2 regions of the Clostridium sp. AWRP genome follow, and region 2 is predicted to be linked to the other one. Evidence: a T-box and tRNA genes for the amino acid it is inferred to sense, from the RefSeq annotation. Region 2 holds a T-box; the other holds one or more tRNA genes.
What was found. A T-box is a leader RNA that pairs with one kind of tRNA and senses whether it is charged. The one in region 2 lies ahead of proS (proline--tRNA ligase), so its partner is inferred to be a tRNA-Pro.

Region 1 (6,864 bases), 320 kb from region 2:
AACAATTAGCTCATATAGGGGACTTACAATCAAATGAAGAAAAGTTTAAATCTGCACAAGATGGCATATATAATTCATTAGAATTGATTGGGATTAAACCAGATGATAAATGGACAAAAGTTATTGATGATAGTATTCAAAGTGCTGTAAATCAATTAGGACATAAAACAGTTCCAGAGATTGAAAAAGATAAGAAAATAAATGAATTGCAGCAGCAGTTACAGGTAGTACAAGCAAGAAATAATCAGTTGCAACAAACTATAGCACAGATAAATGCAAGTACAGCTCAAACTGTAATACAAGCTCAGACAGCACAACAATAATTTATACCCCGGGAAACCGGGGCTTATTTTTTATTTTTTAGAAAAAAAGTAATAAAAATCTATAATAACTATTGACTTTTTACGTAGATATGTTATAATATAATTGTAAGGAGAAGGAGGTGAAGAAGTGGAATGGATAAGTAAATTAATAGCCCTAGTTATTTCAATACTAACAATTCGTCAACTGAACGTGACTTACAGGAAAACGAAGTTAGAAATTAAAAAACTAGAGCTGGAAATCCAAAAACTGAGGGAAGGGAAATAACTTCCCTCTCTAAAAAATATTTTATTTACTTATTTATTATACACGATAATATGAAAATATTAAACTTTTCTTTGATAATTTGTGGAATAATAATTGTGACATTAGGATGTAGGATCATGTTTGTTAAACTAAAAAAGAATAAATTAGAAGATGAAAAAAATAAGTTATTAAAAAAGCAAAACAAGGAGTGAATTATGGATCGTGATGAGCTTATAAAATTAATTAAAGATAATACTATGGATTCAAGTGAAGTTGTAGAATACTTAGGTATAAGTAAACAACGTCTTTCTGATATGAATAGACAAGGGAAATTAATAGCAATAAAAAAGGGAATTTACTTAAGAGAAGACGTTGAGAAAAGAAAATTAGAGCAAAGTGACCTTAGAAAAAAATATTATAAAAGATAATGTTAAGTCTAGTAGGAGAAATCTTGCTAGACTTATTTCTTTATTCCAAAATAGACAATATATGAATATTTTGTTACAATGTAATTAAAATTACATAATTAAGGGGGATTTACATTGGAAAATAAAAATATGACAAAGTGCAAAGCTTGTGGAGCTGATATTGCAAAAGGTGCTAAAAAATGTCCACATTGTGGCAAAGACCAGAGAAATTTTTTCATGCAACATAAAATTCTTAGTATTATTGGGATATTAATTATTATTGGGATTATAGGCGTTGCTACGGGTGGTAATAAAAATCAGGGAACTAAAGTAGGCGAAAGTACTAGTGCCAATAGTCAAGCACAAAAAGAAGAATCTAAAAAGAATGAAACGAAAACATTTAAAGTTGGAGATGTGGTACAGTTAAAAGATTACAAAATAACTGTTAATAAAGTATATAATGTTTCAGAGACTGACATGGATAAGCCTAAAGATGGAAATGAATTTATTGCTGTAGATTGTACTGTAGAAAACATATCTAAAGAACAGAAAACAGTATCATCAATTGCAATGTTTAAAGTAGTAGATAAAGATGGAAGGCAGTGTGAATATTCTTTAACAGGACAAAGCGCTGCTAATGCTGGACAATTAGATGGTGATGTTGGAGCTGGCAGAAAAATAACAGGCGTATATGTAGTTGAGGTCCCTAAAGGTACGACGGGATTGGAGCTGGAATTTGATGCTTCTTTAATTAGTTCTGGACAAGTTATTGTCAAACTTAATTAAAAATTTTTGAGTTACAAAAATACAATAATAGAGGTTAGGGAAAACTCCAGCTAAAAATAAGCTGGAGTTTTTTATTCTATAAACTTTATATAAATTTGAGAAAAGGTGGGTGAAAGGTGGGTATTATTAAAAATACCAATAAACTTAACTTGCACTCAACCTATCTATATCAATGGTCGGAGTGACAGGATTTGAACCTGCGACCTCTTGCTCCCGAAGCAAGCGCGCTACCATCTGCGCTACACCCCGCTTATATGCTATTTTATACCATATATAAAAAAAAGACAAGATACTTGTAAATTAGAGTTCCCCTATTTTTTCAGAAATGACTAAATACTACTTGTGGATAAGTTAAAAATAAACTTGAAAATTGCCTACAGATTTATAAAATTGAGTAAAAAGAATAAAACAGTCCATTAAGAGCTTAGGCGGTTGTGAATTTTTCCTAAAATAGGGTTTTATTGTTAGAAACGCCACTTGGCAGGCATGTTGTCTGCATGACTTAAAATATCCAACTCATTTAGTGGATTTCAGTAGTTATAAGGATTGCGTCGTAGAAAATTATAATAGGCAACCCAAAGAGAAACATCATAAAGAGCACCATTTTCACCTCTATAACTACAAGTAACACAGTAGGAAGACTTGAAGGTGCGGTTAAGCGCTTAACCATCTGCAATAAATTTTAGATCTTTATTTGGAAACTGTTTGAACTTTTAAAAAGCCATATGCATGGCTAGAATACAAGGACCTACAGAACTAGTATTGGACACCTGGTAGCCAAGAATAGACTTTTTATAGGCATCCATGACAATCCAAACGTAGTGTTTTATGCCTTTAACCTTGATATAAGTTTCATCAGCAGAAAGAATTTTAGAAGGTTTATAGTCAAAAGTATCTGTAAAAGGTTTAATAACTGAGGCATAAGTCACAGTATAATTAGCAATCGTTGTGTGTAAAATCTTTATGCCATGTGTTTCTGATAAAGCATGGGCAGTTTGTCCACTTAGCGGGACAGCTTTGACGTGAATTTTAATTTTGGGAAAACTCCAGGAACTGCAGTAATCCGCAGACAAGTGACTCATATAGGGTTTCTAGGTTAAACGCCTAAAATAGGCAGGTGGCTTAACAGTCGAGTAGGTATTTCATATCCTGATATATCTCTTATATTAAGTATATGTGATGCTCTGAAGATCAGTGAACATGAGCTTATTACAGCTAGCGAGGATTTACATCAGCATGAAATTGAAAGACAGGCTATGAAGTTAAAAAGAGCAATAAAAACTTATAAAATGGTATTTTACATTATATATGGGGTTACTTTGCTAGTATGTTCTATCTGTAATTTGGCAACTAGCCATACCCTATCCTGGTTTTTCATTGTACTCACGGCTATAGCAGTGGCTTTTTCACTTACATCTTTGCCTTTGATGTTTGAAAAAAACAGAGCACTTATAACACTTATTGGCTTCTTTATATCTCTAAATGCTCTGCTTTTGGTATGCTGCATCTATACGAGAGAAAATTAGTTTTTGGTGTCTTTTACATCGTTATTGTTTTCTTTTACAGTTGTATGTCCAGTTACGCTGGTTGCATTATTGTTACCTTGGATGTTCTTAGTTACTATTCGCTATATAAAAATAAATGCACTTTTTAGAGCCGCTATTTGTTTTGCAATTAGCGCAGTGTATATATTTCTAATCAATAGTGTATTAGCTACTATTATTGTTCACAAGCCATTTGCACTGCAGAAATACAATTTTAATGTATGGACAGGTAAATATGTAAACGGAAATATTATTCTTATCACCACAATGATACTTTTAATTATGGCAGTTGTATTATCAATTGCAGAAATTGCATTATTAATAAAAAGAAAGGAAAAGGAACTATGAGTAAAAGAGAAACATTAGAATATAAAGCATCATCATTAGATGGATATTACAAACTTCTTTTTAAAATGATTCCAGTTGCAGTGGCGATAAATCCCATAATGTGTCTTGCTCAATGCTTTGGTGAAGAATTTGCCTGGCGAGGTTACTTACTTCCTAAGTTATGTAAAATTTTTTCACCCTGGAAAGCGACCTTATTAACAGGCGTTATTGGAATCATTGGTTTTGTAGTGTTAGCTATAATTTGTTTTATTAGGATATATAAAGATAAAAACATTGCGAAACAATCTTTTTAAAGAACAAAGTGCAAAGTTCAAATATCAAATAAGGATAATTTTCTTCCTAACGTCAGAAAATATTAAAATTATAGATTCCCTAAGGTACGAGGGAAATAATCTTTATCTGTTCTTTGTTATTTGAACTTTGTTATTTTCAAAAGCTTTGTTTCGCAAAGTTCTTAATTTACTAATTCCAAATAGAGTATCATATGCTCATTTTATCCTCATTATCCCCTTCCCCTCTTGTAGGAACTGTAGACATGAGAAATCCAACTAGTACTGATACTAGGGCAGGTGATATTATATTTATATAAGCTATGTAAGAGGTTCTATATAATATTAGTGCAGTTATACCTGTTAAAAGTATGCTGATTATAAAAATATAAATTACAAATTTAGCAAAAGAACTAAAAAACTTTTTATATAGTTTGTGCCTTGTAGGGCCACTTATTATTTTTTGAAACAAAAAATATGATAATAGAATTAAAATTACGTCTACTGAAGCAGATATTAAAAAATTTTTCAAATAAAACACCTCCAATAGGTTTATTAATCTATAGTATTACCCTATTGGGGGCATTTTACACTCAAATTATTTGCTTAAATACATTTCTCCTACTTTAAATACATCTCCTGCACCTACAGTTAGAAAGAGGTCTCCATCTTTTAAATCAGTTTTTAAATAATCTACTATGGATTTAAAATCTGGAATATTAGTGCACTTTATACCACGTCTTGCAATTTCTTTAGCTAACATAGCAGAACTTACCTTGCCAGTGTCTTTTTCTCTTGCAGGATATATATTTGCTAAAATTAGTTCATCTACGTTGTCGAAAGCCTCAGTAAATTTTTTAAATAAGCTTATAGTTCGTGAAAAAGTATGGGGCTGAAATACACAAATTATTCTCTTATGAGGGTAATTTATAGCAGCATTTAAAGTTGCTTTTATCTCAGTAGGATGATGAGCATAATCGTCTATTACTGTTATGCCTTCCTTTTTACCCTTCAACTCAAATCTTCTGTGAGTACCTTTAAAGTTTTCCAATCCCATTTTTATGTTATCAGTGGATATATCTAAGATTAAAGATACAGCTGTACTTGCCAGTGCATTTAATATATTGTGTTTACCTGGAACATTCAAGTGTAAAGATGATATTTTAACATCATTTTTATATATATCAAAGGATGCACAACTTTTTTCATCAAAACGTATATTTTTAGCTGTAATGTCACCAGTATTAATTCCATAAGTTAATACGCTGCAGTTAACGCTTGATATAACATTTTTCATTCTTACATCGTCCGCACAACAAACTAAGTATCCTTCTTTTGGAATTAGATTTGCAAATTTTATAAAGGCATTTTGTATATCGTCTATGTCTTTATAATAATCAAGATGATCAGCATCTATATTTAAAATTACGCCTATGGATGGGAAAAACTTCAGAAAAGATCCTTTGTATTCACAAGCTTCAGTAATGAAATAAGGGCTGTTTCCTATTCTTACATTCCCATTTATATTGTCCAAGTTTCCTCCTACTAATATTGTAGGATCTAAATCGGCTTTAAGTGTAATACATGACAGCATGGATGTAGTTGTGGTTTTACCATGGGTACCTGCTACAGCTATATTATACTTATGACCCTTCATTATATGACCTAAAAGCTCAGCTCTGGACATTAGAGGAATGTTCAAGGCTTTAGCTTTTAAAAATTCTTCATTATTTTTTTGGATTGCGGCAGTATATATAACTAAATCTATATCTGGTTTTATATTTTCACTGATTTGTCCTATATAAATTGTAGCTCCTTTGGATTCTAATTTTTCTATTGCAGGAGAAGTTTTTATATCTGAACCGGATACTTTAGATCCCTTTTCTATTAAAATTTCAGCTAAAGCGCTCATGCTTACTCCGCCTATACCTATAAAATGTACTCTCTTATTTTTTATAAAATCAAATGACAACTGAATCACTCCTTTAATTTAACTAACTCATCTAATAATTATATACAAAAATTAATTAAAAAGCATAACTTTATGGATATAATTTATAATTTACAATATTTGAACTTTAAACTTTTTAAAAATTTTACAGCAATGAATTCTTAAACTACTAGTTGAGCTTGTAGTAAATAGGTGTTGATAAATAACATTTTTTAGAATACAATATGAATAATAGAATAAAATAGTAACATATTATTCGTAAAATTATATAGATGGGTGATAGAATGCAAAAGTTTAGTAGAAATCAGAGAATAGCTGCAGTAACAAAAATTTTACTTGAAAATCCTAATAAAATAATGGGTTTGAATAACTTCACAGAAATGTTTAACACTGCAAAATCTACTGTAAGTGAGGATATTGTAGTAGTGAAGGATACTTTAAATAAATTGGATATGGGGAAAATAAATACTGTATCAGGAGCAGCAGGTGGAATTAAATATGTATGTGGCATGTCAAATGAAAAGAAAAGGGAATTTGCTGAAAAATTATGTATTATTTTGAAAGATAGAGAAAGAATAATACCAGGGAATTTTTTATATATGACAGATATAATGTTTAACCCTAAGATAATATACACTGCTGGATTGATATTGGCATCTATTTTTATAGAAAAGGATATTGATTATGTAGTTACTGTTGAGACAAAGGGAATTCCGCTAGCTTATGAAGTAGCGAGGATGCTGGGAGTTCAACTTGTAGTTGTAAGAAGGGAAACAAAATTTACTGAAGGCTCTACTTTAACTATAAATTATGTATCAGGTTCTACAGGAAGAATTCAAAATATGTCTTTGTCTAAGAAAGCATTGAAGAAGGGAAGCAAGTGTATTTTTATTGATGACTTTATGAAGGCAGGAGGAACTGCTAAAGGTATAGTAGATCTTTTGAAGGAATTTGAAAGTGAACTTTTAGGAATAGGAATTTTAATAGACAAT
Region 2 (6,864 bases):
TTTAATGCACTGCGATTATATGCATAAAAATACTTGCATTGCTCTCCCTGAAATAATAAAGTACTATAAATCACAGGGCTATGAGTTTAAACCTATAACAGAAGATACAGAGGAGATTTATTTTCCAATAAAAACTAATAAAGCTTCTTCATTTTTAGAAAAGTTATTTAAAAATTGATAGAATCATAATTCCATCTCACTATTTATTTATATAAAAAATTTTAGCATATTATACTAAATTATGTTAATATTGATTGAAATTAATACCATTTTTGTTTAAAATAAAAATGGTATTTTTGTGTTATAGATAAAATAAAAGAATTAGTCTACGATTAAATAAATAACATGAATTTTGCCGATAAGAACAGTATTAATATGGGGGTAAAGCAAGTGATAGAAAATTTTTCAGATAAAAAAGATGCAATATTTAAAAAAGAAAAAAGAGCTGATAAAAGATATAAGTATAATTATAATTTTAAAATTGAAAGCATAAATTTGAAAGAAGTAAATTTAGACGTGCTAGGTGTAAACATTTCTGTTAATGGGATATCATTTATCTCCAATATAAGTTTTGAAAAAGACGATATATTATCAATTGCATTTAAATTTAATAATGTAACTATACCTGCAATTATTAAAGTGCAGCACGTAAATATATTCGATACTGGATTTTTCGTTGGCGGCCAATTCATAGCTATGCAAAATATGTATAGACAAGTACTAAAAATGGGATGTGAAACTTTTTCTGAAAATTAGCCCACTGTGACAATTCTTTAATGGCACATATTATTAATTTTTAATTACTAAAAATATCCGGAGTATAAGTTGACTTTTGCTTAGAAACTCTATAGAGCTTATTTCCTGATATTCTTTTTCATAATATCCATAAATGTATCTGGCGGAACAACTTTTACTTTAGGATTTCTATTTAACTTGGTTACTACTTTTTCTACATCATTCATAGATTTACTCCACGCGTGGACGTATACAAACGTATAGGCTTTAGGTTTGGATATGTTGGTGTAGCCTTTAGCAACATAATTATTTATGTTATTTATAAGAGCATCTTCCTCTTCCAGTCCAGACCAGAGTACATCTCTACAGGATACCACTGGCTTTCCATTACTCCATATAATTTTACCTTTATAGTCATTTTGCTTATTATAATTGAGATAGAATATGCCATCGATATTTGAACAAGCAGTGTATTTATCCCATAATTTAATATCATAAAGTGACCAATCATCTAAAACTGATATATACCTTTCATCTACATCTGACATATAATTGTTTAATCTTTTCAAATATGCATTTAAAGAATCTTCCTTAAACTTACTAGGGTACATATAACCATTACCAGAAGGTGATACCACAAAGTTATCTCGATAAGAATTTGAAGATGCATTTTTGTAATACAGTTTAAAGACAGTAGGTGCCAGTTCATGTATAGAAGGACTTATGCTGAATCCCATATTAAAACTACCTTTTTTAGGAGAGCCATACCATTTTTCAGATCCATAATTACTCCCAAGGTTCCACTGCTGGTTATCTCCATCTGACATTATAAAAGTTACATAGTGTATAGGTTGAGAGAAAAGTTTTTTATCAGGCTTTACACTACTTTTTTGTGTTAAAGGTACTGATGGAAAGGCACTTAACACTGTTAAATTGTAAGACCAATCTGCAGGAACCATACTTACTCCATTTTTAGAAGCAGCACTTACATTACCGTGTTCATCAGGTCCCCATCCAAGGCACGTAGAGTCTTTTTCCATAGTTCCAAAAATTTTATCCCTTAGTGAGAAATCTTTTAAATCATCTTCATAAAACGCTAAACATTTACTCATGATGCCATAATCTCTAAGAGAGGCATTTTTATTTGGAGACAGCTCAATTACAACGGAATGGTTTAGTCCTGAATTCCACAAATTATTATAAGCCCAATATTTATCGGTGTTTACACAATTGCCCTGCATTTTAATTCCTGCATTTTTAACCCTATCTTCTATAGGTGTATCTATAACTATAGAATTTTTTAATGCTGCAAGAGAGCAGGCGTTGTTAATAGAAGGGTTTTTTTCAGGATAACTGCTGTAAAGTACATATCCAGATACTAGTGATTTAAATTTATCTAACAAATACCAGGGATCTTTTACTATAGTATAGGTTATTCCGTAATTTGCTTTTAAATCATCTAGCCATATTTTGTAATCAGGTTGATTTTTATTCAAGGTATATATTTGAGAATTTGACTTATTTGATATTATTCCCTGAAGGGTGACTACCATAGTTTTTTCTGCAGGAGTTAGATCATTTTGGTAAATTACATAAAGATGATGTGGTATTTTTGAGTTTTTTACATAATAAGTATTAGTTAAAAAAGCATGTACGTTTGGGATAAATGCACCAATTAAAAAAATAGAAAGAATTAATACAATAAATTTTTTGAATTTCATATGAATTTACCTCCTAAATTTTATTATGCAGTTTTTTTTGTTAGTTTATTAAAAATTTGATTTGGTAAAATATATCAACAGCTGTTTAAAAAATAAGAATATTTTTAGACACATAATATTTGGAGAAACTCCAATTTCAAAAAATATATTGACAATAAATTTCCTATATTCTATTATATAGAAAGAGTTTAACTAAATATAGTGATATGCAAAGAAGAGGATTAGTAGAAATGATATTTTTTTAAGAGAGGAAATGGTTGGTGAAAGTTTCTAAATGTACATTTTGAACCTACCTTTGAGTTCTGTTAGAATACAGCGGTAATTGCCGTTATAATTATAATTGAGAGAATATGTTTAATATTTTAAATATATTAATCAGGGTGGTACCGCCGACGTAACCTCGGTCCCTTTTGGGATTGGAGGCTTTTTTATATTTCAAAGAAAAACTATCTGCACTAAATTGAAATTTTGGAGGTAATTAAAATTGAGTAAAAAGATGGTAGAACAAATAACATCAAGAGATGAAGATTTTGCACAGTGGTATACAGACATTGTAAAAAAAGCAGAATTAGCTGATTATTCAAGTGTAAGAGGCTGTATGATAATACGTCCTTATGCCTATGCTATGTGGGAAAATATTCAGAGTTATTTAGACAAGAGATTTAAGGAAACAGGACATCAGAATGTATATATGCCTTTATTTATTCCTGAAAGTCTTCTTCAAAAAGAAAAAGATCATATAGAAGGATTTGCACCAGAAGTTGCCTGGGTAACTCATGGTGGTAATGAAGAACTTACAGAAAAATTATGTGTTCGTCCAACATCAGAAACATTATTTTGTGAACATTATGCTAAGATAGTTCAGTCTTATAAAGATTTACCTAAGCTTTACAATCAGTGGTGCTCCGTAGTTAGATGGGAAAAGACTACAAGACCTTTCCTTAGAACTACAGAATTTTTATGGCAGGAAGGTCATACTATACATGAAACTAAGAAGGAAGCCCAAGAAGAGACTACAAGGATGCTAAATGTATATGCGGATCTTTGTGAAAAAGTACTGGCTATTCCAGTATTAAAGGGACAGAAAACTGACAGTGAAAAATTTGCAGGAGGAGAAGCTACATATACTATAGAAGCACTTATGCATGATGGAAAGGCACTTCAGGCTGGTACATCCCATTACTTAGGACAGAACTTTGCAAAATCTTTTGGAATGCAGTATTCAGATAAAGAAGGAAAACTTCAATATGTATACCAGACTTCCTGGGGCGTAACAACCCGTCTTATAGGAGCAATAATAATGGTACATGGAGACGATAATGGACTTGTAGTTCCACCTAGAATAGCTCCTACTCAGGTAATTATAGTACCTATAGCACAGCATAAAGAAGGAGTACTGGATAAGGCAAATGAACTAAAAGGTAGAATAGCTAAATTTGCAAGGGTTAAACTTGACGACAGTGATAAAATGGCTGGATGGAAGTTTAGTGAATATGAGATGAAGGGAGTTCCTATACGTCTTGAAGTAGGACCAAAGGATATTGAGAAAAATCAAGTTGTACTTGTAAGGAGAGACAGTGGAGAAAAGATAATAGTATCCATGGATAACTTAGAGAAAGATATACCAGATCTTTTAGATAAAATTCATGATGGTATGTTTGAAAAGGCAAAAAATCTTATAAAAGGCAATACAAATAATGCTGTAAACATGGAAGAGTTTAAAGATATAATGGAAAATAAAATAGGTGTTGTAAAGGCTATGTGGTGTGGAGACGCTAAATGTGAAGAAAAAATTAAAGAAGTTACTGGTGCATCTTCAAGATGCATTCCATTTGAACAAGAACATATTTCAGATACCTGCGTATGCTGTGGTAAAAAAGCTGATAAATTAGTTTATTGGGGAAAAGCGTACTAAAGAAACCTGTGTTAATATAATACTTCAATTTTTAGAAATACTATCAAAAATTTTGATAGTATTTCTTTTTGATGAATAAATTTAGTGGTTACTTGCAAACAGTATAGGTATTTGGTTAAAAATAACTTTAAAAATATTTTGTAAATACTAGTAGGAAAAAGAGTATTTATTGCTATAATATAAATAGATTACGAGTTGAAATAAAGTGGAGGCTTACATATGTTTAATAGCAAAAAATTTAAAGGTAATAAATTCAAATACGTTATATATTATTCACTATTAGCTGTTATAATTGTGTTTATAGTGAATGAATACTCTAGTCAATTAAAATATGAGCACGTAAAATATAGTGATTTTATAAATTATATTAACCAAAATAAAATATCTAATGTACAAATATCCAAGGATAGGTTAATAATAACCCCTAAGGATAAGGATAAAGATCACAAAGGGAAAATACTTTATACTGAAAGGGTAGATGATCAGGATTTAATTAAAAAGTTAAATGATGCCAAAGTTCAGTATGAAGGTGTGTCGCAGGAAAGCTCTCTAATGAGAAGCCTTTTTACAAATTGGATTTTACCCATAAGTATAATTATGTTTTTTGGAAGTATTTTAATGGGAAGATTAGATAAAAAAATGGGCAGTGGAGTTATGTCATTTGGAAAGAATACTGCTAAAATATATGCGGAAAATGAAACTGGCGTGAACTTTAATGATGTGGCAGGACAGGAAGAAGCTAAAGAGTCTCTAATTGAAATAGTTGATTTCTTGCATAACTCTCAAAAATATGTATCAATAGGTGCAAGGCTTCCTAAGGGAGCACTCCTTGTAGGACCACCGGGAACAGGAAAGACTCTTCTTGCAAAGGCTGTAGCAGGAGAAGCTAAAGTCCCATTTTTCTCTATATCAGGTTCTGCTTTTGTAGAGATGTTTGTAGGTATGGGGGCATCTAGAGTTAGAGATTTATTTCAACAGGCACAGGAAAAAGCTCCTTGCATAGTATTTATAGATGAAATAGATGCTATAGGTAAAAGTAGAGGTGGCAACGTATCTGGAAATGATGAAAGGGAGCAAACGTTGAATCAACTTCTTGCAGAGATGGATGGATTTGATTCTTCTAAAGGAGTTGTAATTTTAGCAGCTACCAATAGACCGGAAGTACTTGATAAGGCACTTTTAAGACCAGGAAGATTTGATAGGAGGGTTATAGTAGATAGGCCTGATTTAAAGGGCAGAGAAAATATACTTAAAGTCCATACTAAGGGAGTTAAAGTTTCAGAAGCTGTAGATTTAAATTCTATAGCAAAATCGACTCCTGGAGCGGTAGGAGCAGATTTGGCTAATATGATAAATGAAGCTGCTTTAAGGGCAGTAAAAAATGGCAGAGAAGAAGTAATTCAGGAAGACTTAGAAGAATCAGTAGAAGTAGTTATGGCTGGCAAAGAAAAGAAGGATAGGATTTTATCTGATACTGAAAAGAGAGCTGTTGCTTTTCATGAAGTGGGTCATGCACTTGTGGCTGCATTATTAAAACATACGGATCCTGTACATAAGATAACTATAGTTCCGAGGACCATGGGTGCACTAGGTTATACTATGCAGCTTCCTACAGAAGAAAAATATCTTGTTAGTAAGGAAGAAATGATAGATAAGATATGTGTCATGCTAGGAGGAAGATCTGCGGAAGAAGTAGAGTTTAACAGTATATCTACAGGTGCATCTAATGATATTGAAAGAGCTACAGAAACAGCTAGGAGCATGGTGACTATGTATGGAATGACAGATAGATTTGATATGATGGGTTTAGAGTCAATGCAGGATAGATATTTGGATGGAAGACCGGTACAAAATTGCAGTGCGGAAACAGCTTCTATTATAGATGATGAAACATTAAAAATAATAAAAGGATGCCATGAAAAGGCAAGAAGTATTATTAAAGACAATAAGGATTTACTCACAAAGATATCTGAAAGTCTAATTGAAAAAGAAACTCTAATGGGAGAGGAATTTATGGACATAATAAAAGAATATAATGACAAAAAACAGGAAACTCAGGATACAAAACTCTGATTATGGACTAATCTAAGGCATTTCAAAGAAAATAGGCTAGAATACTTACTGGTTATTTCTTTGAAAATGCCTAATGGTTAACTTATGAAATGGAGATAGTAATATGTATAGAGACGATTTAAAAAAGGAATTGGAGAAAGAAGTCGAGTTCAATCTTGAAAGGGAAAAATTAAAAGAAGTCTTAAAGGAAATTGAGGTACAAATTTTAGAATACATTGATATTAGAAAAAAAGTAATAGACTATATTTTAAAGCTAAGAGAAAAAAATTTGGAACAGTACGAAGATGATGAAGATAAGGTTATAGAATATTTTAACCATGAAATGTACGAAAAAGAAGAACAGTATAGGCTAGTAAATAAAAGCATAAAAGAACTTACTATACTGAGCAATTCACCTTATTTTGGAAAGGTAAGGTTTAA

Region 1: it has a tRNA-Pro gene. The T-box ahead of proS (proline--tRNA ligase) is inferred to sense a tRNA for this amino acid. The anticodon was not compared.

Annotation. Positions count from the first base shown of each region.
Region 1 is NZ_CP029758.2:4,413,083-4,419,946, reverse strand. Features, by position in the region: gene DMR38_RS20750 (hypothetical protein) at 1-323, shown strand, start outside; gene DMR38_RS22045 (hypothetical protein) at 451-588, shown strand; gene DMR38_RS20745 (DNA-binding protein) at 783-995, shown strand; gene DMR38_RS20740 (DUF4352 domain-containing protein) at 1,110-1,760, shown strand; tRNA gene DMR38_RS20735 (tRNA-Pro) at 1,934-2,009, opposite strand; gene DMR38_RS22465 (transposase) at 2,474-2,842, opposite strand; gene DMR38_RS22040 (hypothetical protein) at 3,058-3,267, opposite strand; gene DMR38_RS20720 (hypothetical protein) at 3,311-3,652, shown strand; gene DMR38_RS20715 (CPBP family intramembrane glutamic endopeptidase) at 3,649-3,945, shown strand; gene DMR38_RS20710 (hypothetical protein) at 4,133-4,453, opposite strand; gene murC (UDP-N-acetylmuramate--L-alanine ligase) at 4,520-5,893, opposite strand; gene purR (pur operon repressor) at 6,157-6,864, shown strand, end outside.
Region 2 is NZ_CP029758.2:4,094,369-4,101,232, reverse strand. Features, by position in the region: gene DMR38_RS19135 (polysaccharide deacetylase family protein) at 1-178, shown strand, start outside; gene DMR38_RS19130 (PilZ domain-containing protein) at 391-756, shown strand; gene DMR38_RS19125 (GxGYxYP domain-containing protein) at 855-2,456, opposite strand; T-box leader at 2,659-2,868, shown strand; gene proS (proline--tRNA ligase) at 2,953-4,371, shown strand; gene ftsH (ATP-dependent zinc metalloprotease FtsH) at 4,591-6,444, shown strand; gene DMR38_RS19110 (UvrD-helicase domain-containing protein) at 6,548-6,864, shown strand, end outside.